2 regions of the Streptomyces sp. NPDC044921 genome follow, and region 1 is predicted to be linked to the other one. Evidence: riboswitches for the same ligand, from Rfam matches in the RefSeq annotation. Region 1 holds a riboswitch; the other holds the start of a gene.
What was found. A riboswitch is a leader RNA that binds a small molecule or an ion and turns the genes downstream of it on or off. The one in region 1 is predicted to bind glycine.
Positions count from the first base shown of each region.

Region 2: it holds a riboswitch for glycine, as region 1 does, so the genes downstream of both, gcvP (aminomethyl-transferring glycine dehydrogenase) here and gcvT (glycine cleavage system aminomethyltransferase GcvT) in region 1, are expected to answer to the same signal.

Region 1 is NZ_JBWKIF010000003.1:223,678-239,395, forward strand. Features, by position in the region: gene glgX (glycogen debranching protein GlgX) at 1-143, opposite strand, end outside; gene AC07DA_RS06115 (L,D-transpeptidase) at 331-1,575, shown strand; gene AC07DA_RS06120 (L,D-transpeptidase) at 1,731-2,963, shown strand; gene AC07DA_RS06125 (enoyl-CoA hydratase/isomerase family protein) at 3,045-3,812, shown strand; gene AC07DA_RS06130 (ATP-binding protein) at 3,981-4,589, shown strand; gene AC07DA_RS06135 (YncE family protein) at 4,700-5,875, shown strand; gene AC07DA_RS06140 (EF-hand domain-containing protein) at 6,392-6,604, shown strand; partial or broken gene AC07DA_RS06145 (NADPH-dependent F420 reductase) at 6,779-7,456, shown strand; gene AC07DA_RS06150 (glycoside hydrolase family 25 protein) at 7,468-8,025, opposite strand; gene AC07DA_RS06155 (L-serine ammonia-lyase) at 8,197-9,564, opposite strand; gene glyA (serine hydroxymethyltransferase) at 9,653-10,915, opposite strand; gene gcvH (glycine cleavage system protein GcvH) at 10,930-11,307, opposite strand; gene gcvT (glycine cleavage system aminomethyltransferase GcvT) at 11,412-12,533, opposite strand; glycine riboswitch at 12,572-12,688, opposite strand; glycine riboswitch at 12,689-12,788, opposite strand; gene AC07DA_RS06175 (AAA family ATPase) at 13,010-13,678, shown strand; gene AC07DA_RS06180 (enhanced serine sensitivity protein SseB) at 13,960-14,748, shown strand; gene AC07DA_RS06185 (enhanced serine sensitivity protein SseB C-terminal domain-containing protein) at 14,885-15,685, shown strand.
Region 2 is NZ_JBWKIF010000015.1:2,725-18,442, forward strand. Features, by position in the region: gene AC07DA_RS23005 (sugar phosphate nucleotidyltransferase) at 1-701, shown strand, start outside; gene AC07DA_RS23010 (DUF881 domain-containing protein) at 800-1,711, shown strand; gene AC07DA_RS23015 (small basic family protein) at 1,708-2,040, shown strand; gene AC07DA_RS23020 (DUF881 domain-containing protein) at 2,046-2,981, shown strand; gene AC07DA_RS23025 (FHA domain-containing protein) at 3,043-3,999, shown strand; gene ftsR (transcriptional regulator FtsR) at 4,051-4,791, shown strand; gene AC07DA_RS23035 (bifunctional nuclease family protein) at 4,876-5,349, shown strand; gene AC07DA_RS23040 (MerR family transcriptional regulator) at 5,660-6,343, shown strand; gene AC07DA_RS23045 (DNA polymerase IV) at 6,498-8,003, shown strand; gene AC07DA_RS23050 (PRC-barrel domain-containing protein) at 7,919-8,296, opposite strand; glycine riboswitch at 8,410-8,505, shown strand; gene gcvP (aminomethyl-transferring glycine dehydrogenase) at 8,683-11,568, shown strand; gene AC07DA_RS23060 (APC family permease) at 11,755-13,722, opposite strand; gene AC07DA_RS23065 (extracellular solute-binding protein) at 14,148-15,440, shown strand; gene AC07DA_RS23070 (carbohydrate ABC transporter permease) at 15,447-15,718, shown strand, end outside.

The DNA of each region.
Region 1 (15,718 bases):
CCCAGGGGCGTCGGCGCGCCCGGCCACGCGGGCACGACGGGGGGCGGCGCGGCCCGCCGCGTGCCGTTCACGGCGGCGGCCTGGCGCCCGTTCCCGGCGGCCTGATGGCCGGCCACCGCCTCCTGCTCGGCTGCGCTGGACACCTGTCAGCCTCCCGCGGCTCGTGGAACGACGGGGGACAGAGGGGTGCGGCCCTGTGCTGCGGCCCGGGTCGCGGCTCCCTGCGCGTCGTCCTCCCCACTGTTCTGCCCAGAGCATGGGTCGCACTCACGTTTCCCCGGGGGCGGGCATGGTCGTTTCCCGGGGCCGCGGCCGGTCGTTGGGCACCTCGTGAGGCACGTACAAGGGCGCGCGCGGCGCGCGAGGGCCGCGCTGGCCGCCGTAGTGACATGGGCAGGGCTCCTCGCCGGGGCCACCGGCTGTACCTCGGACGACGGCGGCGGCATCGCCGGGGTGTTCGGCGCGCCCCCGGCGCCCGAGGACATCATCAAGGTCACGCCCGGTGACGGCACCCGGGGCGTGCGCCCCGGGGAGGAACTGCGGGTGCGCGTGCCCGACGGCCGGCTGGAGGCGGTGCGGGTCGTCCGGTCGCAGGACGCGCGGGAGACCCCCGTGCCCGGGCATCTCTCCGCCGACGGCCTGACCTGGGAACCGGACGAGAAACGGCTCGCGCTGGGTGCCAAGTACACGGTCGACGCCGTGGCCGTGGACGGCGACGGACGCCGCTCGGCCCGGCACACCACCTTCACGACGTACGTCCCGAAGGAGCGTTTCATCGGCTACGTCACGCCGGAGCACCGCGCCACGGTCGGCACCGGGATGATCGTCTCCCTGCAGTTCAGCCGGCGGATCGCCGACCGGGCGGCCGTCGAACGCGCGGTGCGGGTCCTGGCCCGCCCGGCCGTGGAGATCCGCCCGCACTGGTTCGGCCGGACCCGGCTCGACTTCCGCCCCCAGCACTACTGGAAGCCCGGCACCCGGGTCACCGTCGAACTGCGCCTGCGGGACGTGAAGGGCGGGCCGGGCCTGTACGGCCTGCAGGACAAGAGGTTCTCCTTCACCGTCGGCCGCAGCCAGGTCTCCGTGGTCGACGCCGCCCGGCACTCGATGGAGGTGCGGCGCGACGGCGAGCCGCTCGCCACCGTGCCCGTCACGGCCGGGGCACCGAAGACCACCACGTACAACGGCAAGATGGTGGTGACCGAGATGCTGGAGGTCACCCGGATGAACGGCGCCACGGTCGGCTTCAAGAAGCGCGACGGCAAGGGCGAGTACGACATCCCCGACGTCCCGCACGCCATGCGCCTGACCGACTCGGGCACCTTCCTGCACGGCAACTACTGGGCCCACCACAGCGTCTTCGGCCGCACCAACGTCAGCCACGGCTGCATCGGGCTGCGCGACGTGAAGGGCGGCGGCGCCGACACCCCGGCCGGCTGGTTCTTCGACCGCAGCCTGGTCGGGGACGTCGTCGAGGTGGTCAACAGCAACGACAAAAAGGTCGCTCCCGACAACGGGCTCGGAGGCTGGAATATGGGCTGGAACGCATGGAAGGCGGGCAGTGCGGTGAAGTAACCGGACAGGGGGGCTGCTTGACCGGCGTTCCGTTGGGACCGAACGGTGACATTCGCGGGCCGCCGGGGCCGCTCACTTGATGGTTACTATTCGCCGGTGCGCGGGGGACACGCGCCGGGGAGCGGCCTGACCAGGGCCGGGGAGGGGAGTACCACTTGAACGTGCGACCGATATCGGGGGCGTCGGTTGGGCGCGGGAACGGCAGGCTCGCGCTCGTCGTCGGCGCGCTGCTGTTCGCCGTCACGGCGTGCGGCGGCGGGGACGGCGGCTCCGGTTCCGGCGCGGCCGGCGGCAAGGACAAGGGCGCGGACACCGCGCAGAGCAAGCAGTCCGAGGCCGTCGTCAGCATCGCGCCGAAGGACGGGGCCAAGTCCGTCGAGACCAGCGGTGCGCTGAAGGTCACCGCCGCCAAGGGCAAGCTCTCGGAGGTCGTCGTCAAGGACGCCGAGGGCAGGAGGATCGACGGGAGGATATCCGGCGACGGAGCCACCTGGACGCCGTCCACGCACCTGGCCGGTGCCACCAAGTACACCGTCCACGCGGTCGCCAAGGACTCCGAGGGCCGCACGGCCGCGGAGGACGCCGGCTTCACGACGCTGACCCCGAAGAACACCTTCATCGGCACCTTCACCCCCGAGGACGGCTCCAAGGTCGGCGTCGGCATGCCGTTCTCCATCCGCTTCTCCCGGGGCATCACCAGCCCGGAGGCCGTCGAGAACGCCATCCGCATCAAGACCGAGCCCGCCGTCGACGTCGAGGGCCACTGGTTCGGCAACGACCGGCTCGACTTCCGCCCCGAGAAGTACTGGAAGCCCGGCACCAAGGTGACCGTCGACCTGAACCTCGACGGCGTCGAGGGCCGTCCCGGCGTCTACGGCGAGCAGGACAAGAAGGTCGAGTTCACCATCGGCCGCAACCAGGTCTCGGTCGTCGACGCCAAGAAGCTCACCATGAAGGTGATGCGCGACGGCAAGGTCGTCAAGACCATCCCGGTCACCACCGGCAAGCCCGGCATGGAGACCTGGAACGGCCAGATGGTCATCAGCGAGATGCTCACGGTCACCCGGATGAACGGCGAGACCGTCGGCTACGGCGGCGAGTACGACATCAAGGACGTCCCGCACGCCATCCGCCTCACCACTTCCGGCACGTTCCTGCACGGCAACTACTGGGCGGGCGGCGCCTTCGGCAACTACAACGCCAGCCACGGCTGCATCGGCCTGCGCGACGTGCGCGGCGGCTGGGACAAGAAGGCGCCGGCCGCGTGGTTCTTCAACCACTCCATGATCGGCGACGTGGTGGTCGTGAAGAACTCCGAGGACCGGATCGTCGCCCCGGACAACGGGCTCAACGGCTGGAACATGTCGTGGGAGAAGTGGAAGAAGTAGCACCCCTCCGCTGACGGCGGGGCCCCGGTGTGACCGACCGCACCGGGGCCCCGCCCGTTAGTCCCCGTTAACCTGCTGCCCATGACCATCTCTCTGGAAGTCGCTGAAGGCGTCGGCACGCTCCGGCTGGACCGACCGCCCATGAACGCGCTGGACATCGCCACCCAGGACCGGCTGAAGGAACTCGCCGAGGAGGCCGCGCGCCGCGAGGACGTGCGGGCCGTGGTGGTCTACGGCGGGGAGAAGGTGTTCGCGGCCGGCGCGGACATCAAGGAGATGCAGGCGATGGACCACACCGCGATGGTCCTGCGCGCCCGGGCCCTGCAGGACTCCTTCACGGCCGTGGCCCGCATCCCCAAGCCGGTCGTCGCGGCCGTGACGGGCTACGCCCTGGGCGGCGGCTGCGAGCTCGCGCTCTGCGCGGACTACCGCATCGCCGGCGAGAACGCCAAGCTCGGCCAGCCGGAGATCCTGCTCGGCCTGATCCCCGGCGCCGGCGGCACCCAGCGCCTGGCCCGCCTGGTCGGCCCCGCCAAGGCCAAGGACCTCATCTTCACGGGCCGGATGGTCAAGGCGGACGAGGCGAAGGAGATCGGCCTGGTCGACCGGGTCGTGCCCCCCGGCGAGGTCTACGCGCAGGCGCACGCCTGGGCCGCGAAGCTCGCCCAGGGCCCGGCCCTCGCGCTGCGTGCCGCCAAGGAGTCGGTCGACACGGGCCTGGAGACGGACATCGACACGGGCCTCGCGATCGAACGGAGCTGGTTCGCGGGCCTGTTCGCCACCGAGGACCGCGAGCGCGGGATGCGCAGCTTCGTGGAGGAGGGGCCCGGCAAGGCGAAGTTCCTCTGAACATCCCTCCAGGGGGTTGCAATTGACGCCGTGTCTGATCCGGGTCCCTCGAAGGAGCGGTTTATGGCAGCCTTAAGGCAACCTTAAGCACGCCGGATCGAGGGAGTCCGCCGATTGGCCCGGAATGGTCCGTTCCAGCAGGTCAGCCCGGGTGCGGACCAGGCCGGGGTGTCTCTGGCATATGACGGACGCCCGCCGGTCCTCGGTCCGCCCTCCCGGGCGTATTCCCCGGGAACGGCCCCGGCGCGCGGCCCGGGCGGCCATGATGGGGGCATGGCGGGGCTGGAGGGTATGGAACAGCCGCGGGGACACGCTCATGCGGCCGCGGCGCGCTGGTCGCCGACCGTCGAGGACGAACACGCGCTGAAGGCGCTGGAGTTGTACGGCAATCCGACGGAGGCAGAGGTTCCACTGCCGTCCCGCCCCGAGTCCGCCGCCACCGCGCGCCGCCTCACCCAGGTCGTGGTCCTGCGGCACTGGGGGCTCACGCCCAAGACCACGGAGGACGCCGTCCTGCTCGTCTCCGAACTGGTCGGCAACGCCGTGCGCCACACGGGCGCCCGCGTCTTCGGGCTCCGGTTGCACCGCCGCCGGGGCTGGATCCGCGTCGAGGTCCGCGACCCCTCCCGCGGGCTGCCGTGCCTGATGCCGGTGCAGGAGATGGACGTCAGCGGCCGGGGCCTATTCCTCGTCGACAAGCTGGCCGACCGCTGGGGGGTCGATCTGCTGCCCCGCGGGAAGACCACCTGGTTCGAGATGCGGGTCGCCGACCGCTGACGGCCGGGGCCGCCGGTCCGGCCGGGGCCGCCGGTCCGCGCGGCGGGCTCACCCGGCCGTCGATCGGGCGAATCGGACGTTTCTGTGCCGTGCGCCCGTTAAATGATGGAATGCACCGTCACCTCGTCAGAAGCACCCTGGTCACGGGTGCCGCCCTCGCCGTCCTCGCCGCCTGCGGCACGGACGGCGAGCGGACCTCCGAGGCGCGCGGCACCAAGGCCGCCGTGCCCGCCCCGCCCGAGAAGAAGCCCGTCGAGGGCCTGCCCGGCATGCCGCCCGTCCTCGACCCGCAGGACGTGTACGCGGCCGACCGCCCGGGCAAGCTGTCCCCCGTGGTCAAGGACTTCCCGTCCCGGGTCTACGTCCCCAACACCGAGTCCGACACGGTCTCCGTCATCGACCCGAAGACGTACGAGGTCATCGAGACCATCCCCGTGGGCCGGCAGCCGCAGCACGTCGTGCCCTCCTGGGACCTGAAGACCCTCTGGGTCAACAACAACCGCGGCCACACCCTCACCCCGATCGACCCGAAGACCGGCAAGGCGGGCAAGGAGGTCGAGGTGCACGACCCCTACAACCTCTACTTCACGCCCCACGGCAAGTACGCCGTCGTCATGGCCTCCCTCGACCGCGAACTGGTCTTCCGCGACCCGCACACCATGGCCGTGAAGAAGACCGTCCCGGTCTCCTGCTACGGCGTCAACCACGCCGACTTCTCCCTCGACGGGCGCTACTTCATCGTCTCCTGCGAGTTCAGCGGCGAACTGCTCAAGGTCGACACCGAGAAGATGGAGGTCGTCGGCCAGCAGCGGCTGCCGCTGGAGGGCGCCATGCCGCAGGACGTGAAGCTCTCCCCCGACGGCAAGAGGTTCTACATCGCCGACATGATGGCCCACGGCATGTGGGTCCTGGACGGCGACACGTTCGCCGAACCGACCCTGCTGCCCACCGGCAAGGGCTGCCACGGCCTCTACGTCAGCCGCGACTCGCGCGAGATGTACGTGTCCAACCGCGGCGAGGGCACCGTCTCCGTCTTCGACTTCACGCGGAACAAGCTCACCAGGAAATGGCGGCTGCCCGACGGCGGCAGCCCCGACATGGGCGGCGTCTCCGCCGACGGAAAGGTGCTCTGGCTCTCCGGCCGCTACGACGCCGAGGTGTACGCCATCGACACCCGCACCGGCACCCAGCTCGCCCGCATCCCCGTCGGCAGCGGCCCGCACGGCCTCGCGGTCTACCCCCAGCCCGGCCGCTACTCCCTCGGGCACACGGGCGTCTTCCGCTGACCCCCGTCGCCCGCCACCGACCGCGGCGGCCCCGCCCCTCGGGAGCCGGGCCCGCGCCTTGGGTCCCCGGCTGCTGGAGGGTCCGGACCCCCGTCGCCGGACACGGCGGACCCGGTGATCCGCGCTCGGACGCGGGGCACCGCCGCCGGCCTGCCCGAGGAACCGGCGCCCGAGCAGGTGGACGCCTGGCCGGAGCCGGCCGAGATGCCACGGGGACCCGGACTTCCGGGCCGAGACGCGCGAGGTCGCCGAGGCCAACACGGCCGACCACGGCCACGACGCGCCCGCCGGGGCGTCCCTGCGGATCTCCCGGCGCCTCGCGCAACGGGGCGCCGATGCCCGCCGGCGGGGCACCGCCCCCGGCTCACCGGAGGCCGGCCCGGGGCTGGACGGTCCGCTGGACACGGCCGACCCCGCCGCCGTACTGGAGCGGCTGCCCGCCGCACTGGAAGCCCGAGCGGCCCGTTAATCTGACCTGCGTCAGTACGACGTACAGCACGAGACGAGGGGCGATCGGTGGCGGACATCGAGGAAGCACGCAAGCAGTTCGAGCGGATCGATACGGACGGTGACGGATTCATCACCGCTGCCGAGTTCAAGACCGCCCTGGCCCAGTCGGGTGACTGGAACGTCACCGAGTCGGTCGCCGAGGTCGTCATCAAGGCCCGCGACCTGGACGGCGACAAGAAGCTGAGCTTCGACGAGTTCTGGGCCTACCTGAACAAGTAGGCCACGCGCGCGTGCGCGAAGGGGCCCGGTCCGTGCCCGCACGGACCGGGCCCCTCGCCGTGCCGGGCCCGCCGGGAGCCGCGGGACCCGTTCGCGCCCGCCGCGAACGCGGAATAGTCCGCCGGCACCGGAGGTTGACGCGGGTCACAAGGATCCGCAAGGCGCTATCCACCCCGGAAGGGCGAGGCCATGAAGATCGGCATCATCGGAGCGGGCAACATCGGCGGCAACCTGACCCGGCGGCTCACCGCCCTCGGCCACGACGTGTCCGTCGCCAACTCCCGCGGGCCGCACACCCTCACCGCCCTGGCGGAGGAGACCGGCGCGACACCGGTACCGGTCGAGGAGGCCGCGCGGGGCGCGGAGGTCGTCGTGGTGACCATCCCCCTGAAGGCGGTCCCGGAGCTGCCGTCCGGCGTGCTCGACGGCGCGGCGGAGGGCGTCGCGGTCATCGACACGGGCAACTACTACCCCCGGCAGCGCGACGGCAGGATCGTCGGGATCGAGGACGACGGCCTCACCGAGAGCCGCTGGACCGAACGGCAGCTCGGCCACCCCGTCGTCAAGGCCTTCAACGGCACCTACGCCCAGGACATCGTGGACCGGCACCGCCCGGCCGGCGACCCCGACCGCCTGGCCCTCCCGGTGGCCGGCGACGACGAGGCGGCCAAGCGGAAGGTGCGCGACCTCATCGAGGAACTCGGTTTTGACACGGTCGACGCGGGCGGGCTCGACGACTCCTGGCGCCAGCAGCCCGGCACCCCGGTCTACGGCCTGCGCGGCGGAGTCGAGGAGATCACCAAGGCCCTGGCGGAGGCGTCCCCGGAGCGCACGGCGGACTTCCGCGGCTAGACCGGCGGACATCAGGCGTCCGCGGCCCACTTCCGCAGCGCCGCCCGGCTGTCGAAGTCGGCGACGTTCTTGTCCAGCGGGTCGTCGGTGTACTGGTGGAAGCGCCACTTCGCCTTGATGCGGGGCTTGCCCGCGGAGACGTAGTCGGCTATCCACAGCCCGTCGCCGGCGTAGGAGCTCGTGTCGACGGTGAGCCAGAAGTGCCGGTTGCAGTAGAGCACCACGCGATGGTGCGGCCGGAGTTCCTTCAGCTTCCGCAGGAACCGGTCCTTCTCCGCGTTGGTGGCGTGCGTCCCGTCGCCGGTGGTCTCCCAGTCGACGGCGAGGATGTCGCCCGCCCGGTCCGGGGCCTTGCCGAGGAAGTACTCGGCCTGGGCGGTGAGGTTGCCGGGCCACAGGAAGTGGTAGAAGCCGACGACCAGCCCGGCGTCGCGCGCCCGCCGGGTCTGGGCGGCGAGCTTCGGGTTCACGTAGGACCGCCCTTCGGTCGCCTTGACGAACACGAAGGACAGGCCCTCGGTGGAGTAGGAGGAGGACTGGTAGGCGCTCACGTCTATGCCGCGCAGCATGGGGGGCTCCGTGAAGTGCTGGTGGGGGTGGGGGAGTCGGTGCCCACCACGATGGCACGGGCTGCTGTGGCCCGGCGTGCGAACGTCACCTCCGGAGGGGCGGGGAGCCGGCCGCGGTTGCGGTGACCCGGTCCGCGAGTTCCGCCACGGCGGACAGCGCCCGGGAGCGGCTCAGCACTCGATGATGTTCACCGCCAGCCCGCCCCGGGCCGTCTCCTTGTACTTCACGGACATGTCCGCGCCCGTGTCCTTCATCGTCTTGATGACCTTGTCCAGGGACACCTTGTGCGAACCGTCGCCGCGCATCGCCATGCGGGCGGCGGTGACGGCCTTGACCGCCGCCATGCCGTTGCGCTCGATGCACGGGATCTGGACCAGGCCGCCGACCGGGTCGCAGGTGAGCCCGAGGTTGTGCTCCATGCCGATCTCGGCGGCGTTCTCCACCTGCTCGGGCGAACCGCCGAGCACCTCGGCCAGCGCGCCCGCGGCCATGGAGCAGGCCGAGCCGACCTCGCCCTGGCAGCCGACCTCGGCGCCGGAGATGGAGGCGTTCTCCTTGAACAGCATGCCGATCGCGCCCGCCGCGAGCAGGAAGCGGACCACGCCCTCCTCGTCGGCGCCCGGCACGAAGTTCATGTAGTAGTGCAGCACCGCCGGGATGATGCCGGCCGCGCCGTTCGTCGGGGCGGTGACGACCCGGCCGCCGGCCGCGTTCTCCTCGTTCACGGCCATCGCGTAGAGGGTGATCCACTCCATGGACAGGGCCTGCGGGTCGCCCTCGGAGCGGAGCTTGCGGGCGGTGTTGGCGGCCCGGCGGCGCACCTTCAGACCGCCGGGCAGGATGCCCTCGCGGGACATGCCGCGCGCCACGCAGGCCTGCATCACGCGCCAGATCTCCAGCAGCCCCTCGCGGATCTCCTCCTCGGTGCGCCAGGCCCGCTCGTTCTCCAGCATCAGCGCCGAGATGGACAGACCGGTCTCCCGGGCCAGGCGCAGCAGCTCGTCGCCCGTGCGGAAGGGGTACTTGAGGACGGTGTCGTCGAGCTTGATGCGGTCCGCGCCGACCGCGTCCTCGTCGACGACGAACCCGCCGCCCACCGAGTAGTAGGTCTTGGTCAGCAGCTGGGCGCCCGAGGCGTCGTACGCCCACAGGGTCATGCCGTTGGCGTGGTAGGGCAGGGCCTTGCGGCGGTGCAGGACCATGTCGTCGTCGAAGGAGAAGGCGATCTCGTGCTCGCCGAGCAGGTTCAGCCGGCCGCCGGCCCTGATCGCCTCCACCCGCTCGTCGGCGGTCTCCACGTCCACCGTGCGCGGGGAGTCGCCCTCCAGGCCGAGCAGGACCGCCTTGGGCGTGCCGTGGCCGTGGCCGGTGGCGCCGAGCGAGCCGTACAGCTCCGCGCGGACCGAGGCGACGGACCCCAGGAGCTCCTCGTTGCGCAGCCGCCGGGCGAACAGGCCGGCCGCGCGCATCGGCCCGACGGTGTGGGAGCTGGACGGGCCGATGCCGATCGAGAACAGGTCGAAGACCGAGATGGCCACGGGGGGAACTCCTGACTACGGGGGTGGTGCCAAGGGGGTGGGTGCCGCGCCCGCTTGTGGCCGGCGCGGCGCCCGAAAGGTTTCTTCGTTACTTGTCGAGGCCCGGGTACAGCGGGTGCCGGTCGGCCAGGGCCTTCACCCGGGCCTTGAGGGCCTCCGCGTCGTACGACGGCTTCAGCGCCTCGGCGATGACGTCCGCGACCTCGGCGAAGGCCTCGGCGCCGAAACCGCGGGTGGCCAGGGCCGGGGTGCCGATCCGCAGACCGGAGGTCACCATCGGTGGACGCGGGTCGTTCGGGATCGCGTTGCGGTTGACGGTGATGCCGATCTCGTGGAGCCGGTCCTCGGCCTGCTGCCCGTCCAGCTCGGAGTCGCGCAGGTCGACCAGGACCAGGTGCACGTCCGTGCCGCCGGACAGGACGTCCACGCCCACGGTCCGGACGTCGTCCTTCACCAGACGCTCGGCCAGGATGCGGGCTCCCTCCAGCGTACGGCGCTGGCGCTCCTTGAAGTCCTCCGTGGCGGCGACCTTGAAGGCGACGGCCTTGGCGGCGATCACGTGCTCCAGCGGGCCGCCCTGCTGACCGGGGAAGACAGCGGAGTTGATCTTCTTGGCCAGTTCGGCCGTGGAGAGGATCACACCGCCGCGCGGGCCGCCGAGGGTCTTGTGGGTCGTGGTGGTGACCACGTGCGCGTGCGGCACCGGGTTGGGGTGCAGCCCGGCGGCGACGAGCCCGGCGAAGTGCGCCATGTCGACCATCAGGTACGCGCCGACCTCGTCGGCGATCCGGCGGAACTCGGCGAAGTCCAGCTGCCGCGGGTACGCCGACCAGCCGGCGACGATCAGCTTCGGCCGGGACTCCTTGGCCAGCCGCTCGACCTCGGCCATGTCGACCCGGCCGTCCTCGCCCACGTGGTAGGCGACGACGTCGTAGAGCTTGCCGGAGAAGTTGATCTTCATGCCGTGGGTCAGGTGACCGCCGTGGGCGAGGTTCAGGCCCATGATCGTGTCGCCCGGCTTGAGCAGCGCGAACATCGCGGCCGCGTTGGCCTGCGCGCCGGAGTGGGGCTGCACGTTGGCGTGCTCGGCGCCGAACAGCTCCTTCACGCGGTCGATCGCGATCTGCTCGACCACGTCGACGTGCTCGCAGCCGCCGTAGTAGCGGCGGCCCGGGTAGCCCTCGGCGTACTTGTTGGTGAGGACCGAGCCCTGCGCCTCCATGACCGCGACCGGGGCGAAGTTCTCCGAGGCGATCATCTCGAGCGTGGACTGCTGGCGGTGCAGCTCGGCGTCGACCGCGGCGGCCACGGCCGGGTCGAGCTCGTGCAGGGGGGTGTTCAGGACGGACATACGGCTACGACCCCTCAGCCGGCGGAGAACGCGGTGTACTCGTCGGCGGAGAGCAGGTCGCCCGGCTCGTCCGTGACCCGCACCTTGAACAACCAGCCGCCCTCGAAGGGGGCCGAGTTCACCAGCGACGGGTCGTTCACGACGTCCTCGTTGACCTCGGTGACCTCACCGGAGACCGGGGAGTACAGGTCGGACACCGACTTGGTCGACTCCAGCTCGCCGCAGGTCTCACCCGCGGACACCGTGTCACCGACCTCGGGGAGCTGGACGAAGACCACGTCGCCGAGCGCGTTGGCCGCGTGCTCCGTGATGCCGACCGTCGACACGCCGTCCTCGGCGGCCGACAGCCACTCGTGCTCCTTGCTGTAGCGCAGCTGCTGGGGGTTGCTCATGGCCTGGATTCTCCTGTACGCGCGGGAGTGCTGTGAAAGGGGGACTGCTGGTGAGCTGGGACGAGCGTGGCCGGGCCGCACCGGCGGCGGCCCACGGCCAGTGTCTACTTCTGCCGCTTGTAGAACGGCAGCGCCACGACCTCGTACGGCTCGTGACTGCCCCGGATGTCCACACCCACACCGGACGTGCCGGGCGCGGCGTGCGCGGGGTCGACGTAGGCCATGGCGATCGGCTTGCCCAGGGTGGGGGAGGGGGCGCCGGAGGTGACCTCGCCGATCACCTCGCCGCCCGCGACGACCGCGTACCCGGCGCGCGGGACGCGGCGGCCCTCGGCGACCAGGCCGACGAGCACCCGCGGCGGGTTCTGCTTGGCCCGGGCGGCGGCCTCCTTCAGGGCCTCCCGGCCCACGAAGTCGCCCTCCTTCTCGAACTTCACCACACGGCCGAGACCGGCGTCGAAGGGCGTCAGGGAGGTGGTCAGCTCGTGCCCGTACAGCGGCATGCCGGCCTCCAGGCGCAGCGTGTCGCGGCAGGACAGCCCGCACGGGACCAGCCCGGCGCCCTCGCCGGCCTTGGTCAGCGCCTGCCACAGCTCGACGGCGTGCTCCGGCTGCACGAACAGCTCGAAGCCGTCCTCGCCGGTGTATCCGGTGCGGGCGATCAGGGCCGGCACCCCGGCGACCGTGCCGGGCAGGCCCGCGTAGTACTTCAGCCCGTCCAGGTCGGCGTCGGTGAGGGACTTCAGGATGCCGGGGGACTCCGGGCCCTGGACGGCGATCAGCGCGTAGGCGTCCCGGTCGTCGCGCACCTCGGCGTCGAAGCCGGCGGCGCGCTCGGTCAGCGCGTCCAGGACGACCTGGGCGTTGGAGGCGTTGGCGACGACCATGTACTCGCTCTCGCCCAGCCGGTAGACGATCAGGTCGTCGAGGATGCCGCCGTCGGCCCGGCAGATCATGGTGTAGCGGGCGCGGCCCGGCTTCACCGCGCCGATGTTGCCCACCAGGGCGTAGTCGAGCAGGGCGGCGGCCTGCGGGCCGGTGACGGTGATCTCGCCCATGTGGGAGAGGTCGAACAGCCCGGCCTTCGTGCGCACGGCGAGGTGCTCGTCGCGCTCGGAGCCGTAGCGCAGGGGCATGTCCCAGCCGGCGAAGTCGGTCATCGTCGCGCCGAGCGAGCGATGCAGGGCATCGAGCGCGGTGTGACGGAGTTCTCCTGTACTGCTCACAGTCGGTCGTCTCCCAGGGCAATGACGGGCGAGGTCGGTCCTCCCCATCTGTCATCGGAACCTGAGAGGTTCGCCATGACCGCGCTGGTCCATGGCTTGCACCTTGGGTGGAGCCGCCCTGCCGGGGCAGGGACGGGCCCGCTTTTCAGATGTGCCTCGCCCGCGCGGTAACGGGGCCTGAGAGATTCAAGGGAGGGACTTGCTCCTTCGGCGCCCCAGCGTCAGCGGTGCTGGGGACTCTCCCGCGCGGATTCAAACGGCCGGTATGCAGTTGGCGCGCACATCATTGCACGCATCCTTCCGGCGCGGCAGGGGGACCTTTCACAGGGAGTGCGCGAGTCCAGCCGCCGGACACAGCGACCTGTAGCAGCCCTGTTGCAGGAAGAGTACGGAAATGAGAGGCCTGCGGCATTACCTTCTCTTTACACTCGGCGGGGATGGGACTCCGTACCTGGCCCCAGGGGAGGACGATCACGGTGAACAGGACCAGGGCGTACGCCACGACCACGGGCATCGCGCTGCCCGAGCAGCCGGCCGTTCCGGCCCGGGCGGTCCGCGGCCCGGTGCCGGCGCCCGTCGTCCGCGATCTGCGCGACCGCCCCGGCCGCGGCCCGCACGCGCTGCTGTTCGGTCCCCGGGACATCGTCGTGGTCACGGGTCTGCCCGGCAGCGGCAAGTCCACGCTCATGCGGCGTACCGTCCCGGGCCGGCGCGTCGACTCCCAGGACACCCGCGACCGCTGGGAGCACCGCATGCCGGGCTTCCTGCCGTACGCGGCCTACCGCCCGCTGGTCCGCCTCGCGCACTACGCGGGGCTGTGGCGCGCGCTGCGCACGGGTGAGGGGATCGTGGTGCACGACTGCGGCACCCAGGCGTGGGTCCGCCGCTGGCTCGCCCGCGAGGCCCGCCGCCGGGGCGGCACCCTGCACCTGCTCCTCCTCGACGTCACCCCCGAACAGGCCCTGGCGGGCCAGCGCGACCGCGGCCGCGGCGTCTCGCGCTACGCGTTCGCGCGCCACCGCGCGGCCACCGCCCGCCTGCTGCGCTCCGTCGAACAGGGCGACCTCCCCTCCGGCTGCGGCTCGGCCGTCCTGGCCGACCGCGCAGCGGCCGACGCGCTTCGCCGCATCTGCTTCACCGGGTGACCACCGGCAGCCGGGACTCGCCCGCGGTGGCTCGGGTTTCCTGCTGCCGTGCGGGGTGACAGGCCCCGGGTGCGGTGCGCGCGGGAACGACGGCACGACGGCCGGACGCCGCGCCGTACGGAGGGGGCAGGGCCTCCGCCCCGGTCGGCGCGGCGGACCCGGGAGAGCGGGCCGGGGACCGGGCCCGGGACGCGCGCCGTCCCGTCCGGCCCGGTCACTCCCGCTTCCCGAGCCGTTAGCCTTTGCAGCCTCAGCAGTGGTTTCAGGCAGGCGGTAGGCAGATGGACTTCCCGGCGGACTTCTCCGCGGACTTCCCGGCGCAGACGCAGACCCACCCGCACGGTGGCTGGCCCGGCAACGAGCTGGAGGAGGTGCTCTCGGCCGCCCTCGGCGCCGGGCCCGCGGCCGGCGGGCGGATCGTCGAGGTGCTCGGCCGGAGCTTCGTCTGGGTCCCGCTGCCCAGCGGCGGCGGCCCGCACAGCGGGCCCCTCGACCTGCCCGCCGTCGAGATCGACGGCCAGGCCTTCGTCCCGGTGTTCAGCTCGGAGGAGCAGTTCCGCCAGGTCGCCGGCTCGCACATGGCGTACACCATCGCGCCCGCCGTGGAGTTCGCCCGCGGCCTGCCCCCGCACGCGGGGATCGTCGTCAACCCCGGCGGCGTGGTCGGCATACCCCTGCCGCCGCCCGCCGTCGCCGAGTTGTGCCGGGCCGGCCGGACCCCGCTGGACGGTCCCGCGAGCGGCGGCCGGGTCCGCCTCTTCGAACCCGACTGGCAGGACGACCCGGTGGACTTCCTCGCCGCCGCCTCCGCCGAGTTCGAGGCGACCGGCGTCGTGCTCAGCGCCCGCCGCTGCCTCGCCGCGATCGAGACCGCCGACCCCGTGATGTTCGTGGGCGTCGAACTCTCCCAGTGGGAAGGCGACCTGCGGGCCCTGCCCCTGGACGCCCTGACCCGGGCGGTGACCAGGTCCCCCGCCCCGTGGCCGGTCAACCTGGTACTGCTGGACGTCGCGGAGGATCCCGTGGGGGAGTGGATGAGGAACCGGGTCCGGCCCTTCTACCAGCGATAGGTCACCGACCTCGGGGGCGCGGGGACCGCGCGACCGGCCACGCACGGGGCGGACCCGCGAACCGGCACCGGGTCCGGGCGCCCGCGCGGGCTTAAGCTAGGTCACGGTCGAGGCGTTGTACGAAGGGGCGGTAAAGGTGAGCGCGAGCGGCACGGCCGCGGCCGGACAGGTCGAGCACATGCTGCGCCAGGTCACGCCCGGGCGCTACGACGCCTACGAGGCTCTCCTGCGCGCGCTCGCCACCCCGCACACCGGCCGGATCTGGATGCTCCTGTGGCACGGCCAGGCCGGATCACCGGACGCCCAGTACGGGAACATGGAGGTCGACGGCTACGGCTACGCGCCCTGCGTCACCTCCGCCCAGGAGCTCTCGGCCAGCGGCTGGAACCGCTCGTACGAGGTGGTCGACGGCGTCGACGTGGCCCGCGCCCTCTACCCCGACCACTACGGTCTCTGGCTCAACCCGCACGCCCCGGGCGGCGGCGTCGGCATCCCCTGGCTCGACCTGCGCCGGATCGCCACGGGCCTGGACCGCCAGCCCGCCGGACCGCTGCGGCTGTCCGAACCGGCCATCGAGGTCCCGCAGTTCTACGCCCTGCTCGCGCAGAACGCGCACCGTACCCCGGCCGTCCGCTCGCTGCGCCGCGCCTGGGTGCAGCCCGCGCTGGGCGCGCCGTACCTGGCCATCGGACTGGACGTGTACGACACCTCGCCGCAGGCCGTGGACTCCGTGCGCGCGATGATGCAGCAGTCCCTCGGCGCCGTCCCCGACGGGCTCCCCGTCTCCACCGTCGCCATGTCCGACGCCCACGACCCGGTCGCCATGTGGCTGCGCGCGAACGCCCGCCCCTTCTACGACCGCGAGGCCCACGCGACGGCCCCCGTCCAGGCCCCCGCCTCCGGCTACGGCTACCCGCCCGCCCAGGGCAGGTACTGAGCCGTCCGGCACCCGGTCGGGGCCGGTTCCGCA
Region 2 (15,718 bases), on a different contig from region 1:
GCATGGTGCGGCTCGGGGAGATCGTGGCGTCCTCGGGAGCGGCGTTCGGCGTGCGGTTCGACCCGGTCGGTGAGCGGCTGTCGCTCGTCGACGAGAAGGGCCGGATCATCGAGGACGACCGGGCGCTGCTGGTGATGCTGGACCTGGTCGCCGCCGAGCGGCGCAGTGGCCGGGTCGCGCTGCCGGTCACCACGACCCGGATCGCCGAGCAGGTGGCGGCGTACCACGGGACCCAGGTCGAGTGGACCACGACGTCTCCCGACGACCTCACGCGCGTGGGCGGTGAGGAAGGGACGATCTTCGGCGGTGACGGCAAGGGCGGCTTCATCGTCCCCGAGTTCAGCAGCGTGTACGACGCCACCGCGGCCTTCGTCCGGCTCATCGGGCTGGTCGCGCGGACGCAGCTCACTCTGAGCCAGATCGACGCGCGGATCCCGCGGGCCCATGTGCTGAAGCGGGACCTGGCCACTCCGTGGGCCGTGAAGGGGCTCGTCATGCGGCGGGTCGTCGAGGCGGCCGGGGACCGCTTCGTGGACACCACGGACGGCGTGCGCGTGGTGGAGACCGACGGCCGCTGGGTGATGGTGCTGCCCGACCCGGCCGAGGCCGTCACCCACCTGTGGGCCGAGGGGCCGGACGACGCCTCCGCCCAGGCCCTGCTGGACGAGTGGTCGGCGGTCGTGGACAGCGCCGGCCGGTAGCACCGCCTGCACGCGTGCGTGCCGGACAAGTGTCCCCAACGGGGCCTGTCCGGCACGCCGGTGGGGCCGTTCGGAGGTAGTGGCCGCGACGTGCGACGATGTGCGGCATGCCGCAGCAACCCCCCATTCGGAGCACACCCACGCGGCCCCGGCGCCCGGACGCGTCCATGTCGTTGATCACCAACGTCATGGACCACAGCCTCGACGACGGCTACGCCGAGGCCGCCGCGCGGAAGAAGGCCGCGGGTGACGGCGGCATGCCGAAGACCCTCCGGGCCAAGCTGGGGCTCGCGGCCGGCCTGGTGCTCGCGGCCCTGGTGGTGACCGTGGGGGCAGCTCAGGCCCGGGTCGCCGCTCCCGTCGTCGCCAAGGAGCGCGAGGAGCTGATCGACCGCATCGACCGGGAGACCGAGGCGGCGGACAAGCTCGAGGACAAGGTCGACGAGCTGCGCGAGGACGTCGGCGCACGGCAGCGCGAGGCGCTGAAGCACAGCGGCGGAAGCGCACGGTCGGAACTCGTCGGCATCCTGTCGGGGGCCGTCGCCGTGCACGGTCCCGGTGTGAAGCTCGTGGTGAACGACGCCAAGGAAGCCGGCACGGGCGGCGGCGGTGACCCGCGCGGGAGCTCCGGCTTCTCCGACACCGGCCGGGTGCGCGACCGGGACATGCAGCGCGTGGTCAACGGGCTGTGGGAGTCGGGGGCCGAGGCGATCTCCATCAACGGGCAGCGGCTGACGGCGCTGTCCGCGATCAGGGCCGCGGGAGACGCGATACTGGTCGACAACAAACCGCTGGTGCCGCCGTACACGGTGCTCGCGGTGGGGGACGGGCAGCGGCTGAGCACGCGGTTCCAGGACAGCGCCGACGGGTTGTACCTGAACGCGCTGCAGGAGAGCTACGGCATCAGGACAGGCATCTCCGTGGAGGACGACCTCCGGCTGCCTGCCGCGCCGAGCGTGACCGTACGTACAGCACAGCCGAGCACTGAGAGCGAGAAGGGCACATCGTGATCGCCGTACTGGGCCTCGTCGTGGGAGTCGTGGCCGGCCTGTTGGTCCGGCCTGAGGTTCCGGCGGTGGTCGAGCCTTACCTGCCGATCGCCGTCGTGGCGGCTCTGGACGCAGTCTTCGGGGGTCTGCGGGCCATGCTCGACGGGATCTTCGACGACAAGGTCTTCGTGGTGTCGTTCCTGTCGAACGTGGTCGTGGCCGCGCTGATCGTGTTCCTGGGTGACAAGCTGGGCGTGGGCGCCCAGCTGTCCACCGGTGTGGTGGTCGTCCTCGGCATCCGGATCTTCTCCAACGCCGCGGCGATCCGCCGGCACGTGTTCCGGGCGTGAGGCCGATGAGCGAGCACGACGAGACGCGCCCCGAGGAGCAGGGCGACCCGCGCACGGACCGCCCCGGGGAGAGCGGTGACCCCGGGAACGGGCTGCGCAGGGAGCTGCCCCAGGAGGTGTCCGCCCCGGTGCCCGCCGCGCGGGAGACCCCGAAGGCCGGACCCCGTCCCGGACCGGAGCCCGCGTCCGCGGCTGACGAGGCGGTGCCCGGGCCGCGGCTGACCGGCAGGCAGCGCCTGGTGCAGGGGCTGTGGCCGCCGCGAGTCACGCGGGCCCAACTCATCGTGGCGCTGCTGCTGTTCGGTCTCGGGTTCGGCCTGGCCGTGCAGGTGGCGTCCAACAGTGACGGCGACAGTGCCCTGCGCGGTGCGCGGCAGGAGGATCTGGTCCGCATCCTCGATGAACTGGACGACCGGACTCAGCGTCTTGAGGACGAGAAGCAGGGTCTCGAGAAGCAGCGGGACGAGCTGGAGAACAGCTCGGACCAGGCCGAGGAGGCCCGGAAGCAGACGATCGAGAAGGAGCGGCAACTCGGCATCCTGGCGGGCACGGTGGCCGCGCAGGGGCCCGGCATCACCATGGCCATCCAGGACACGAAGGGGACGGTCGAGGCGGACATGCTGCTCGACGCGATCCAGGAGCTGCGCGCGGCGGGTGCGGAGGCGATCCAGGTGAACGGCGTCCGCGTGGTCGCCGGGACGTACCTCGCGGATTCCGGCAAGGGCGTGAGCGTCGACGGGAACAAGATCAACGCGCCCTATCGTTTCAAGGTCATCGGCAAACCGCAGGACCTCGAGCCGGCGCTCAACATCCCCGGAGGCGTGGTGCAGACTCTCGAGAAGGAACAGGCCACCGTGACCGTCGAGCGATCGACCAAGATCGTCGTGGACGCCTTGCGAGCGGCGAAGCGGCCTGACTACGCTCGGTCGTCCTCGCAGTGAACCGGGGGTGCATGGGCGACGTCCGGCGAGGGCATGAGGTTGCGGGGGGTCGGCGCACCGAATGGGTGGTGCGTGGTGGAAACTGTCTGGTGCAGACGGACGTTGTCAGGATGTCCGGGTCGGCCAGAGTGTTCAGTCAGGGTTCGTCCTGCCCCACGGGCGGGTCTGTTTCGGTCAAGGGGAATCGCCCGTGAAGTTGTTTGCGAAGTTGTTCGGCAAGAGCGCGCGAGAGGGCAGCGACAGCAGTGCCACCGCCCGTCATCGCGCACAGCCTGACGCGGAAGGCCAGCGGCCGCTCTTCCGCGACCAGGTCGCTGGTCCGGGTGGTGACATCTCCCGAGGTCAGGGCGCGCCGTCGGTTGACCCTGCGCAGCCCGGCGGCATAGGTTTCGGCCAACCGTCAGCCTCAGGTGCGGGTGGAGGGTTTTCCGACCCGTATGCGTCCCACGCTCCCGGTGAGCAGCCGCGGCAGGAGGATCCGATGTCGGCCCTGGTGTGTACGAGGTGCGGTAACCGCAACGCGGAGAACAGCCGCTTCTGCTCCAACTGCGGCGCGCCGCTGCGGGCCGGGGCGACTCCGGAGCGTCCGTCCGAGACGACCTCCACGATCTCCATCTCGGGTCTCGAGGCCTACGACAGCGAGACCACCGGCCAGACGCCGATGCCGACGCTGTCTCCCGAGGCACAGGCCGCCGTGGACGCGCTTCCCCTGGGCTCCGCGCTCCTGGTCGTGCGCCGCGGGCCGAACTCGGGCAGCCGCTTCCTGCTCGACAGCGATCTGACCACGGCCGGCCGTCACCCGCAGAGCGACATCTTCCTGGACGACGTCACGGTGTCCCGGCGGCACGTGGAGTTCCGCCGCGGCCAGGACAACTCGTTCACGGTGGCCGACGTGGGCAGCCTGAACGGCACGTACGTGAACCGCGAGCGGATCGACCAGGTCGCGCTGAACAACGGCGACGAGGTGCAGATCGGCAAGTACCGGCTGGTCTTCTACGCGAGCCAGCGGGGCTACTGACCGGACTCGTCCGGGGAGCCCCAGCGAAGGTCCGTCCGTCAGGGAAGGTCCATGCTTCGAACACCGAGCGGCGGTGCCGGCCACGGCGCCGCCGCCGCGGACAGTGGGCTGATGAGCATCGGCACGGTGCTGAACGTGCTGCGCGACGAGTTTCCCGAGGTCACGATCTCCAAGATCCGTTTTTTGGAGGCGGAGGGGCTCATCGAGCCGCAGCGAACCCCCTCGGGGTACCGCAAGTTCAGCGCCCAGGACGTCGAGCGCCTCGGCCACGTCCTGCGGATGCAGAGGGACCACTATCTGCCCCTGAAGGTGATCCGCGAGCATCTGGAGGCCATGGAGCGCGGTGAGGCCGTCCAGCTGCCCGTGGTGGGACGCCAGCGCGACGGCGACGAACCCGCGCCCGAGGCTCCCGAGGGCCCCACGGCGGCCAGGATCGGACGTGAGCAGCTGCTCGCCGCCGCCGGCATCGGCGAGCAGGAGCTCAAGGAGTGGGAGTCGTACGGGCTGCTCACTCCACTGGAGGACGGGGCCTACGACGCCGAGGCCGTCACGGTGGCCTCGCTCGTCGTCGAGCTCGGGCGGTTCGGGATCGAACCGCGGCATCTGCGGGCCATGAAGGCCGCCGCCGACCGCGAGGCGGGCCTCGTGGACCAGGTGGTGGCCCCGCTCAAGCGGCACCGGAACCCGCAGACCAGGGCTCACGCGCAGGCGCGCACGAAGGAGCTGGCGGGGCTCACGGTGCGGCTGCACTCCGCGCTGGTGCAGGCCGCGCTCGGAGTGAGGCTGCCCTGAGCAGCGGGCCGCGCGAGGGCCGGATCAGGTGCCCGATCCCGGCCCGACTACCCAAACATCCCGAGCACGGCCTAGGGTTGCTGTGTGAACGAGCTCGATGTCGTAGGTGTCCGGGTCGAAATGCCCTCCAACCAACCGATCGTGCTGCTGCGTGAAGTGGGAGGCGACCGTTACCTTCCCATCTGGATCGGACCGGGGGAGGCGACGGCGATCGCCTTCGCCCAGCAGGGCATGGCCCCCGCGCGGCCGCTGACCCACGACCTGTTCAAGGACGTGCTGGAGGCCGTCGGCCAGGAGCTCACGGAAGTGCGCATCACGGACCTGCGCGAGGGCGTCTTCTACGCGGAGCTGGTCTTCGCCAGTGGGGTCGAGGTGAGTGCCCGCCCGTCCGACGCCATAGCGCTCGCGCTGCGCACCGGGACGCCGATCTACGGCAGTGACACGGTGCTCGACGACGCCGGTATCGCGATCCCGGACGAGCAGGAGGACGAGGTGGAGAAGTTCCGCGAGTTCCTCGACCAGATCTCTCCGGAGGACTTCGGCACCAGCAGCCAGTGAGCTCCGTACGCGAGGTCCGGGCGGCAGGGAGCACGAGCGGTCGTGAGGCGAAGGGGCGGCCCGGCGGACGATGTGGTCCGCGGCAGGGTCGCCCGACGCGTTGTGAGGAGTGAATTGCCCGCATGTGCCGGTGGCGAGTGAGAGCGTCACACGGTCCGCGCCGAGCGCATTCGGCTAGCCTTTCCCCGCGGTGGGGCACGGGAAACCACTCTTAGGGTGATTATCACTCGGCGTGGCGAGTGTGGCGATCGTTGACGCACCCCTGGTGACTGCCTACCGTCGAGAAGGCAGGTCAAGGACGGAGGTCGGCGTGAGAAGCAGCGGCGACGGTACGGCTGGGGGCGGCCCCGAGCGCAGTCTCAGGGCGAGCGGTCCGTACCCTTCCCCCGGCTCACGGCTCCGCGCGAGCGGGGGGTACCACCAGCCGGGCGACGCGGCCGGTCACGCTCCGCAGCGACCGACGGCCGTGCCGAGCAGCGGAGGGACGACGTCCATGGCGTCCGAGCAGATCGGCTATCGGGGTCCGACGGCCTGTGCGGCCGCCGGCATCACCTACCGGCAGCTGGACTACTGGGCCCGTACGGGGCTCGTCGAGCCGAGCGTACGCCCCGCCTACGGATCGGGGACGCAGCGGCTGTACAGCTTCCGCGACGTCGTCGTCCTGAAGATCGTCAAGCGGTTCCTGGACACCGGGGTCTCCCTGCAGAACATCCGCACGGCCGTGCAGCACCTCAGAGAACGCGGTTTCCGCGACCTGGAGCGGATGACGCTCATGAGCGACGGGGCCACGGTCTACGAGTGCACCTCGCCGGACGAGGTCCACGCGCTGCTCCAAGGCGGCCAGGGGGTCTTCGGGATCGCCGTCGGTGTGGTGTGGCGGGATGTCGAGAGCGCCCTGTCCCAGCTGCACGGGGAGCGGATCGACACCGGCGAGACGCTGGTCGGGCCCAACCCGGCGGACGAGCTGGCGCGGCGGCGGAACCGGGCCGTCTGAGCCGTTCGGGAGACGGAGTCCCCTGTGCGCGGGAGGCGGGACGTTTCCGCGCCCGCACCGCCCGGCCGCAAGCGATTGCTCCCGCCGGCCCGGCCGCGACGCGACCGGGCGGCCTGCCGGGCCGTTGTCAGTGCCGTAGGGCAGCATCGGAGGTGTGAGAACCGCGCCCACGATCCTGCATCTCGACATGGATGCCTTCTTCGCCTCGGTGGAGCAGGCGTCCAAGCCGAGTCTGCGCGGGAAGGCCGTGGTCGTGGGCGGACTCGGGCCCCGGGGGGTGGTGGCCACGGCGTCGTACGAGGCGCGGGTCTTCGGGGTGCATTCGGCGATGCCCATGGGGCAGGCCAGGCGGCTCGCGCCCAACGCCGCCTACCTCGTGCCGCGCTTCGGGCTGTACAAGGCGATCAGTGAGCGGGTCATGGAGCTGCTGAGGGCGTTGTCGCCGCTCGTGGAGCCGCTGAGCCTGGACGAGGCGTTCGTGGACCTGGAGGCGGGTGGAGTGGCCTGGGACGAGCAGTCCGCGCGGCTGGTCGGGACGCAGCTGCGCGCGGACATCCGCGCGGTCACGGGCCTCACGGGATCGGTGGGCCTCGCCGCCTCCAAGATGCTCGCGAAGATCGCCTCCGAGCAGGCCAAGCCCGACGGGCTGGTGGTGATCGAGCCGGGCACCGAGCGGGCGCTGCTCGGGCCGATGCCGGTGCGCACCCTGCCCGGAGTGGGCCCGGCGACGGGTGACCACCTGCGGCGGGCCGGGATCACCACGGTCGAGGAGATCGTCGAGGCGGGCGAGGACGAGCTGGTCCGGCTGCTGGGCAAGGCGCACGGGCACGGGCTGTACGCGATGGCCCTGGCGCGGGACGACCGGCCCGTGGTGGCGGAGCGGGAGGCGAAGTCCGTGTCCGTGGAGGACACGTACGACGTGGACATCCACGACCGGGTGCGGGTCGGCCTCGAGGTGCAGCGGCTGGCCGGCCGGTGCGTGCGGCGGCTGCGCGGGGCCGGTCTCTCCGGACGGACGATCGTGCTGAAGGTGCGGCGGTACGACTTCTCGACGCTCACCCGGTCCGAGACGCTGCGGGGACCGACGGACGACCCGGGGGTGATCGGGGAGGCGGCGGCCAGGTTGCTGGACTCGGTGGACACCACGGGCGGGGTGCGGCTGCTCGGGGTGGGGGTCAGCGGACTCGCCGACTACACGCAGGAGGACCTGTTCGCACAGGCCGCGGGGGAGCGGACGGTCGCCGAGGGGCCGGTCGAGGAGCATGCCGTGGCGCAGGACGAGGAGCAGCCGTCGCTCGCCGAGCGGCGCTGGCCCGCCGGGCACGACGTGCGGCACACCGAGTTCGGGCACGGATGGGTGCAGGGCAGCGGGCTGGGCCGGGTCACCGTGCGCTTCGAGACGCCCGGCTCGGCGCCCGGGAGGGTGCGGACCTTCCGGGTCGACGACCCCGCGCTGGAGCTGGCGGAGCCGCTGCCGCTGGTGTTACGAAGACCCGAGGGGACCGAGGGCGGATCCGCCGGCCCGGTGGCGTCGCCGTCGGGGGCGGCTTCGGTCTGGGATCAGGCCGCCGGGGATCAGGCCGTCTGCTCGTCCGAGCCCGCCAGCCTGCCGAAATCGTGGTCCGGCAGCGGGGGAGGGGCCGCGATGTCCAGGCCGTAGTGGTGGTAGAGCTGGAGTTCCTGCTCGGGGGAGAGGTGGCGGCCCACGCCGAAGTCGGGGGCGTCCTTGATCAGGGCCCGTTCGAACGGGACGTGGAGGGCGCCGTCGATCAGTTCGCTGGGCTCCAGGGGGACGAACGCGTCCCGGCTGAACAGCCCGGTCCGTATGGCCGCCCACTCCGGCTCGCCGCTGGCGTCGTCGAGGTAGACCTCGTCGATCGTGCCGATCCTGGTTCCGTTGCGGTCGAATGCCTTGCGGCCGATCAGGTTGCGCGGATCGATGTCGGTACGCACGGGACCTCCACACAGTCGCAACTCATCCGTAGGCACTACAAAACGGCACAATCGGGGAGGCGGCCACTCGAAGGTTCGTGCGTTGACCTCGCTGGTACGCTGGCAACGGCTGCTGACCCCGTGCGGGAGAGTCCTCCGAGCACCTTCGGAGGCGCCGAAGGAGCAAATCCTCCCCGGAATCTCTCAGGCACACGTACCGCACGGACGAGGTCACTCTGGAAAGAAGAGCGGGTGTCGACGGCTTCCGCTCTCACCGACGGTGAAAGCCGGAGGCCTTCGGGCGATCCGGTGAAGCTCTCAGGTTGAGATGACAGAGGGGGAGGCCGTCCGGGTACCCGCGCCGTGGTGCCCCTCGAAGGTCGTGTCAGACCAGGAGGCCTCCGCCCATGACCGCCCATCGCATTCCGCTTTCCGAGCTCGAAGAGGCAGTCCCCTTCGAGCAGCGCCACATCGGCCCCGACCACGAGGCCCGGGCCAAGATGCTCGCGCAGGTCGGCTACGGCTCGCTGGACGAGCTCACGGCCGCCGCCGTCCCGGCCGTCATCAAGAGCGCCGAGGCCCTCGACCTGCCGGGGGCCCGCAGCGAGGCCGAGGTGCTCGCCGAGCTGCGCTCGCTCGCCGACCGCAACCAGGTCCTCGGCTCCATGATCGGGCTCGGCTACTACGGCACGTTCACCCCGCCGGTCATCCTGCGCAACGTCATGGAGAACCCGGCCTGGTACACGGCGTACACGCCCTACCAGCCGGAGATCTCGCAGGGCCGGCTGGAGGCGCTGCTGAACTTCCAGACCATGGTCGCCGACCTCACCGGGCTGCCGACCTCCGGTGCCTCCCTGCTCGACGAGGGCACCGCCGCGGCCGAGGCCATGGCGCTGTCGCGGCGGATGGGCAAGAACAAGAAGGGCCTGTTCCTGGTCGACGCGGACGCGCTGCCGCAGACCATCGCCGTGATCCGGACCCGGGCCGAGCCCACCGGCGTCGAGGTCGTCGTCGCCGACCTCACCGACGGCATCCCGGCCGAGGTCGCCGAGCGCGAGATCAACGGCGTGCTGATCCAGTACCCGGGCGCCTCCGGAGCCGTACGGGACATCAAGCCCGTCATCGACCGGGCGCACGAGCTCGGGGCGGTCGTCACCGTCGCCGCCGATCTGCTCGCCCTGACGCTGCTGAAGTCGCCCGGTGAGCTCGGTGCCGACATCGCGGTCGGCACGACCCAGCGCTTCGGTGTGCCGATGGGCTTCGGCGGGCCGCACGCCGGCTACATGGCGGTCAAGGAGAAGATGGCGCGCAGCCTGCCCGGGCGGCTCGTCGGCGTCTCCGTGGACGCCGACGGGAACAAGGCCTACCGGCTCGCCCTGCAGACGCGTGAGCAGCACATCCGCCGCGAGAAGGCCACCAGCAACATCTGCACCGCGCAGGTGCTGCTCGCCGTGATGGCCGGCATGTACGCCGTCTACCACGGCCCGGACGGGCTGAAGGGCATCGCGCGGCGCACCCACCGCTACGCCACGGTGCTCGCCGCCGGGCTCGCGAACGGCGGGGTGGAGGTCGTGCACGGCTCCTTCTTCGACACCCTGACCGTGCGCGTCGCGGGCCGGGCCGCCGAGGTCGTGGCCGCCGCGCGCGACAACGGGGTCAACCTGCGCCTCGTCGACGCCGACCACGTCTCGATCGCCTGCGACGAGACCACCACCCGCGCCCAGCTGCGGGCCGTGTGGGCCGCCTTCGGTGTCGAGGGCGTCATCGAGGCGCTGGACGCGGCCACCGAGGACGGCCTGCCGGCCGGCCTGCTGCGCACCGACGACTACCTGACGCACCCGGTCTTCCACCAGCACCGCTCCGAAACGGCGATGCTGCGCTACCTGCGCCGGCTGGCCGACCGGGACTACGCGCTCGACCGCGGCATGATCCCGCTGGGCTCCTGCACCATGAAGCTCAACGCGACCACCGAGATGGAGCCGGTGACCTGGCCCGAGTTCGGGCAGCTGCACCCCTTCGCGCCCGCCGAGCAGGCCGAGGGCTACCTCACGCTCATCCACGAGCTGGAGGACCGGCTCGCCGAGGTCACCGGGTACGACAAGGTCTCCCTCCAGCCGAACGCCGGGTCCCAGGGCGAGCTGGCCGGGCTGCTCGCCGTGCGCGGGTACCACCGGGCCAACGGCGACGAGCAGCGGACCGTCTGCCTGATCCCGTCGTCCGCGCACGGCACCAATGCCGCCAGCGCGGTGATGGCGGGCATGAAGGTCGTCGTCGTGAAGACCGCCGACGACGGCGAGATCGACGTCGAGGACCTGCGGGCGAAGATCGAGCAGCACCGTGACGAGCTCGCGGTGCTGATGATCACCTACCCGTCCACGCACGGCGTGTTCGAGGAGCACGTCGCGGACATCTGCGCGCAGGTGCACGAGGCCGGCGGCCAGGTCTACGTCGACGGCGCCAACCTCAACGCCCTGGTCGGGCTCGCCAAGCCGGGGCACTTCGGCGGTGACGTCTCGCACCTGAACCTGCACAAGACCTTCTGCATCCCGCACGGCGGCGGCGGCCCGGGCGTCGGTCCGGTGGCGGTGCGCGAGCACCTCGCGCCGTACCTGCCGAACCACCCGCTGCAGCCCGAGGCGGGCCCGGAGACGGGCGTCGGCCCCATCTCGGCGGCGCCCTGGGGCTCGGCGGGCATCCTGCCGATCTCGTGGGCGTACGTCCGGCTCATGGGCGGCGAGGGGCTGAAGCGCGCCACGCAGGTGGCGGTGCTCAGCGCCAACTACGTCGCCAAGCGGCTGGAGCCGCACTACCCGGTGCTCTACACCGGCCCCGGCGGGCTCGTCGCGCACGAGTGCATCATCGACCTGCGTCCGCTGACCAAGGCGACCGGTGTGAGCGTCGACGACGTCGCCAAGCGGCTCATCGACTACGGCTTCCACGCGCCGACCATGTCGTTCCCGGTGGCCGGGACGCTGATGATCGAGCCGACCGAGTCGGAGGACCTGACCGAGCTGGACCGGTTCTGCGACGCGATGATCGCCATCCGCGCGGAGATCGAGAAGGTCGGTTCCGGCGAGTGGCCCGCCGAGGACAACCCGCTGCGGGGCGCCCCGCACACCGCCGGTGCCCTCGCCGGGGAGTGGGAGCACGCCTACAGCCGTGAGGAGGCCGTCTTCCCGGCCGGGGTCTCGACCGCCGACAAGTACTGGCCGCCGGTGCGCCGCATCGACCAGGCGTTCGGCGACCGGAACCTGGTCTGCTCGTGCCCGCCGCTGGACGCGTACGAGGACTGATCCGCCGAGTCGGTCGGGGGAGGGGCTCCGCGCCGCGGAGCCCCTCCCGTCATGCGGTGGACGCCTGGGCGGTGCCGCGGCGCCTGGGGGACCGGTCGGCCCGGGGCGGGCTGCCGACCCGGCCCGGCGTCCTCGTGGACACGGCCGGGCTCGTGACGCGCCGCGGACGCTGAGGGAGGCGTCGGCTCAGCCCACGTGCACCCTCGGCCGCCGCGCCCGGTCCGGTTCCGCCTCGCGCAGCACCTCGCGGGTCACGGGGGCGACCTCCCCCTGGCCGAACAGGAAGAAGCGCAGCAGATTGGCGAAGGGGCCGCCTTCGGTCCACTCGAAGTAGACGTGCGGGGTGCGGCCGGTCGTGTCGCGGACGTGCAGCAGAAGCGCGGCCAGCGCGTTGGGGACGGAGGAGGACTCCAGGGTCAGGACGCGGTAGCGGTGGTGCAGGACCTCGCCCCGTACGGTCAGGCCCGCCTCGAACTCGGACGGGTCGGTCACCGTGACCTCGACGAAGACGAAGTCCTCCGGCCTGGGCACGTCGTTGTCCTGCCGGATCTGCTCGATCTTGTCGCGGTACTCGGCGGCGTCCCGCCGGTCGGGCTCGTTGGCGATGAACCGCATCCGGCGACCGGCCATGTCCCACACGAAGCGTTCCGCCACGTCGTCCAGCCTCACGCTCGTCACGCGGAGCTCGAAGGCGCGGGCCAGCCGTGACAGCAGGGAGACCAGGATGATGCCGGCGATGAAGCAGGCGCCGATCTTCACGCCGTCGGGGCGCTCGATGACGTTCGCGACGGTCGTGTAGAGGAACACCGTCGCGATCCCCGCGAAGGCGATCGTCCAGTTCCGCTGTCCGGCCTTGCGGGCGGCGATGGTCACCGCGATCGCGGCGGAGCTGATAAGGACCAGCACACCGGTGGCGTAGGCGCCGCCCTGTGCGTCGACGTCGGCGTCGAAGACCCAGGTGACCAGGAAGCCGATCAGGGTGAAGACGATGACCATCGGACGGACGGCCCTGGCCCAGTGCGGGGCCATGCCGTACCGGGGGAGGTAGCGCGGCATGAGGTTGAGCAGGCCGGCCATCGCGGAGGCGCCCGCGAACCACAGGATGGTGATCGTGGAGACGTCGTAGACGGTGCCGAAGGTGTTGCCCAGGTAGTCGTGAGCCAGGAACGCCAGGGCGCGGCCGTTGGCCTGGCCGCCCGGTTCGAACTCCTTCTCCGGGATCAGCAGGGTGGTGATGAAGCTGGTCGTGATCAGGAAGACGCTCATGATGAGAGCGGCCGTGGTGAGCAGCTTCTTGGTGTCGCGGACACGGCCCGCCGGGCGCGCCTCCGTGTCGTCCAGGTCGCCCTTGACGTGCGGCATCACGGCGACGCCGGTCTCGAACCCGGACAGGCCGAGGGCCAGCTTCGGGAAGACGAGCAGGGCCAGGCCGATCATGACGAAGACGTTGCCGTGCTGGGTGGTCAGGGCGCCGGACCAGTCGGTGACCACATGGCCCGCGGTGACGACGTGGTACAGGCCGACCACCACCACGACCGCGTTCAGCGCGAGGTAGGCGCCGACCAGGACGACCGCGACGCCGATGGCCTCCAGGAAGCCCTTGAGGAACACCGCGCCCAGCAGCGCCACCAGGAGAAGGGTGATCAGCATCTGCCGGTCGTGCAGGACGCCGGTGAGGTGCGGGTTCTCCACCAGGTGGGTGGAGGCGTCGGCCGCCGAGAGCGTGATGGTGATGAGGAAGTCGGTGGCGGCGAAGCCCAGCAGGGTCAGGACGAACAGCTTGCCCTGCCAGAAGGACAGCAGCCGCTCCAGCATCGCGATCGAGCCCTCGCCGTGCGGGCTCTCCTCGGCGACCCTCCGGTAGACCGGCAGGGCGCCCGCCAGGGTGACGACGACCAGGACGATCGTCGCGATCGGGGACAGCAGCCCGGCCGCCAGGGCGGCGATGCCGGGCTGGTAGCCGAGGGTGGAGAAGTAGTCGACGCCGGTCAGGCACATCACGCGCCACCAGGACCGGCCCTGGTGGGGGGCTTCCGGTTCGGCGTCCGGGCCGGTGCGGCCGCCCATGTCGGACAGGCCCTCCAGCATCCAGGCGCGCAGGCGGCTGGGTGGAGCGGGCTCCGTACGGCCCGGCGGCTGCTCGGTGGTGGCCATCGACGTGCTCCCGATCACGGCTCAACTGTTTCCGGCCATCGCTGGACGGCCGGATCAGCGTAAGCGGAGCGTGATGCCGTGGCCCACGCATGTGGGGGCCACGCCCGTCAAGCTTCCGTCAAGACTGCGGCCGGGGACGGGTGCCCCGGCGGAAACGCCAGTTGAGGGCCGTGCGGCGCCGCCGCTGGTTGAGAGGAGAGGGGTCGTCGGGGCTCTGCGTTCGGGCCCGCGGCCGGGCACCCTGCGTGATCACCACCTTCGTAAGGTTCGTCATATCGATCGAATGTTTCGGCGGCAGCCCACGGTTCCGGTGTCGAGGAAAGATTCACCGTGTACAAGGGGTTGCCACCGTTTACCGGCTGTCTCTAGGGTGCGGCATCAACGCAGCTTTCTGGATCTCATTCGAAACTTTCGAGGAGCGCATGATGGGCGACCCGGCACTGTCCCGCCGCGGCTTCCTGGCGGCCTCCGCCGCGGCCGGTCTGGGAATGACGGCACTGACCGCATGCGGCGGGGACTCGGACGGAGGGTCGTCCGGGACGACCACGATCGAATGGTGGAACATCTCCACCACCGAACCGACCAAGAGCGTCTGGGCCGCTCTCGCGCGCAAGTTCGAGGCGCAGAACCCCAAGGTCAAGATCAAGATCGTTCAGCTGGAGAACGACGCCTACAAGTCGAAGATGACAGCTCTGACCTCCTCCGGGAAGCTGCCCGACATCTTCCACACGTGGGGCGGCGGCGTCCTGCGGCAGCAGGTCGACGCCGGGCTCGTCGAGGACCTCACGGAGCGCACCAAGCCCTGGGGCGACGCCCTGCTGCCGGTCGCCCGCGAGCCGTACCTGATCGACGACAAGGCGTACGGCATCCCGTTCGACATCGGCATGATCGGCTTCTGGTACAACAAGGCCCACTTCGAGAAGGCCGGCATCGGCGAGCCCCCGACCACCTGGAGCGGCTTCCTGGACGCCGTGCGCAAGCTCAAGGCCGCCCGGATCACGCCCCTCGCCCTGGCCGGCAAGGAGAAGTGGCCCGGCATGTACTACTGGGCATACCTGGCGATGCGCACCGCCGGCGCCGAGGCGCTGCAGAAGGCGTACGAGGACAAGGACTTCACCGGCGCGCCGTTCGTCGAGGCGGGTGAGCACCTGCAGGAACTCGTCGGTCTCCAGCCGTTCCAGAAGGGATTCCTCGGGGCCGCCTACTCCAGCCCCACCGGCCAGGCCGCCAGCGTCGGCAACGGCAAGGCGGCCATGGAACTCATGGGCCAGTGGGCGCCCGTGGTCCAGGCCGACGCGGGCAAGGGTCTCGGCAAGGATCTCGGCTTCTTCCCGTTCCCCGCGGTCGAGGGCGGCCGGGGGGCCATCACCGAGGTGTTCGGCGGAGGCGGCGGACACGCGCTGCGCCGGGACGCCCCGCAGGCCGCCGTCGACTTCCTGAAGTTCTTCGCGTCCGAGGCCACCGACCGGGAGCTGGTGAAGAAGACCGGGGTCCTGCCCGTGGTGCCGGCGGCAGAGAGCGCCATCGCCGACCCCAACATCAAGGCCGTCCAGGCCGAGCTGAAGAAGGCCACCGGCTTCCAGCTCTACCTCGACCAGGCGTACGCGCCCGCCGTCGGCCAGGAGGTCAACGACAGCGTCGCCGCGCTCATATCGGGTTCCAAATCGCCCGGGCAGGTCGCGCAGTCGATCACGAAGACCGCGAAGGAAGAGCAGTAGCCGGCGATGACGTCCACGTACCTGCCGCGCGAGCGGACCGGCCCCGACACCGGTCCGCCGCCCCCGGCCGCCGACCGGGCCCGGGGGCGAGCCCGGCGACGCGCCCTGAACTGGCTGACCGCCACCGGCTTCCAGCTGCCCGCCCTGGTGCTGTTCATCGGGCTCGTGCTGCTGCCGATGCTGTTCGCCCTGTACGCCGCCTTCTTCCGGTGGGGCGGCTTCGGCATGCCGTCCGACTACGTCGGCGGTGAGAACTTCACCCGGCTGTTCGAGGACGA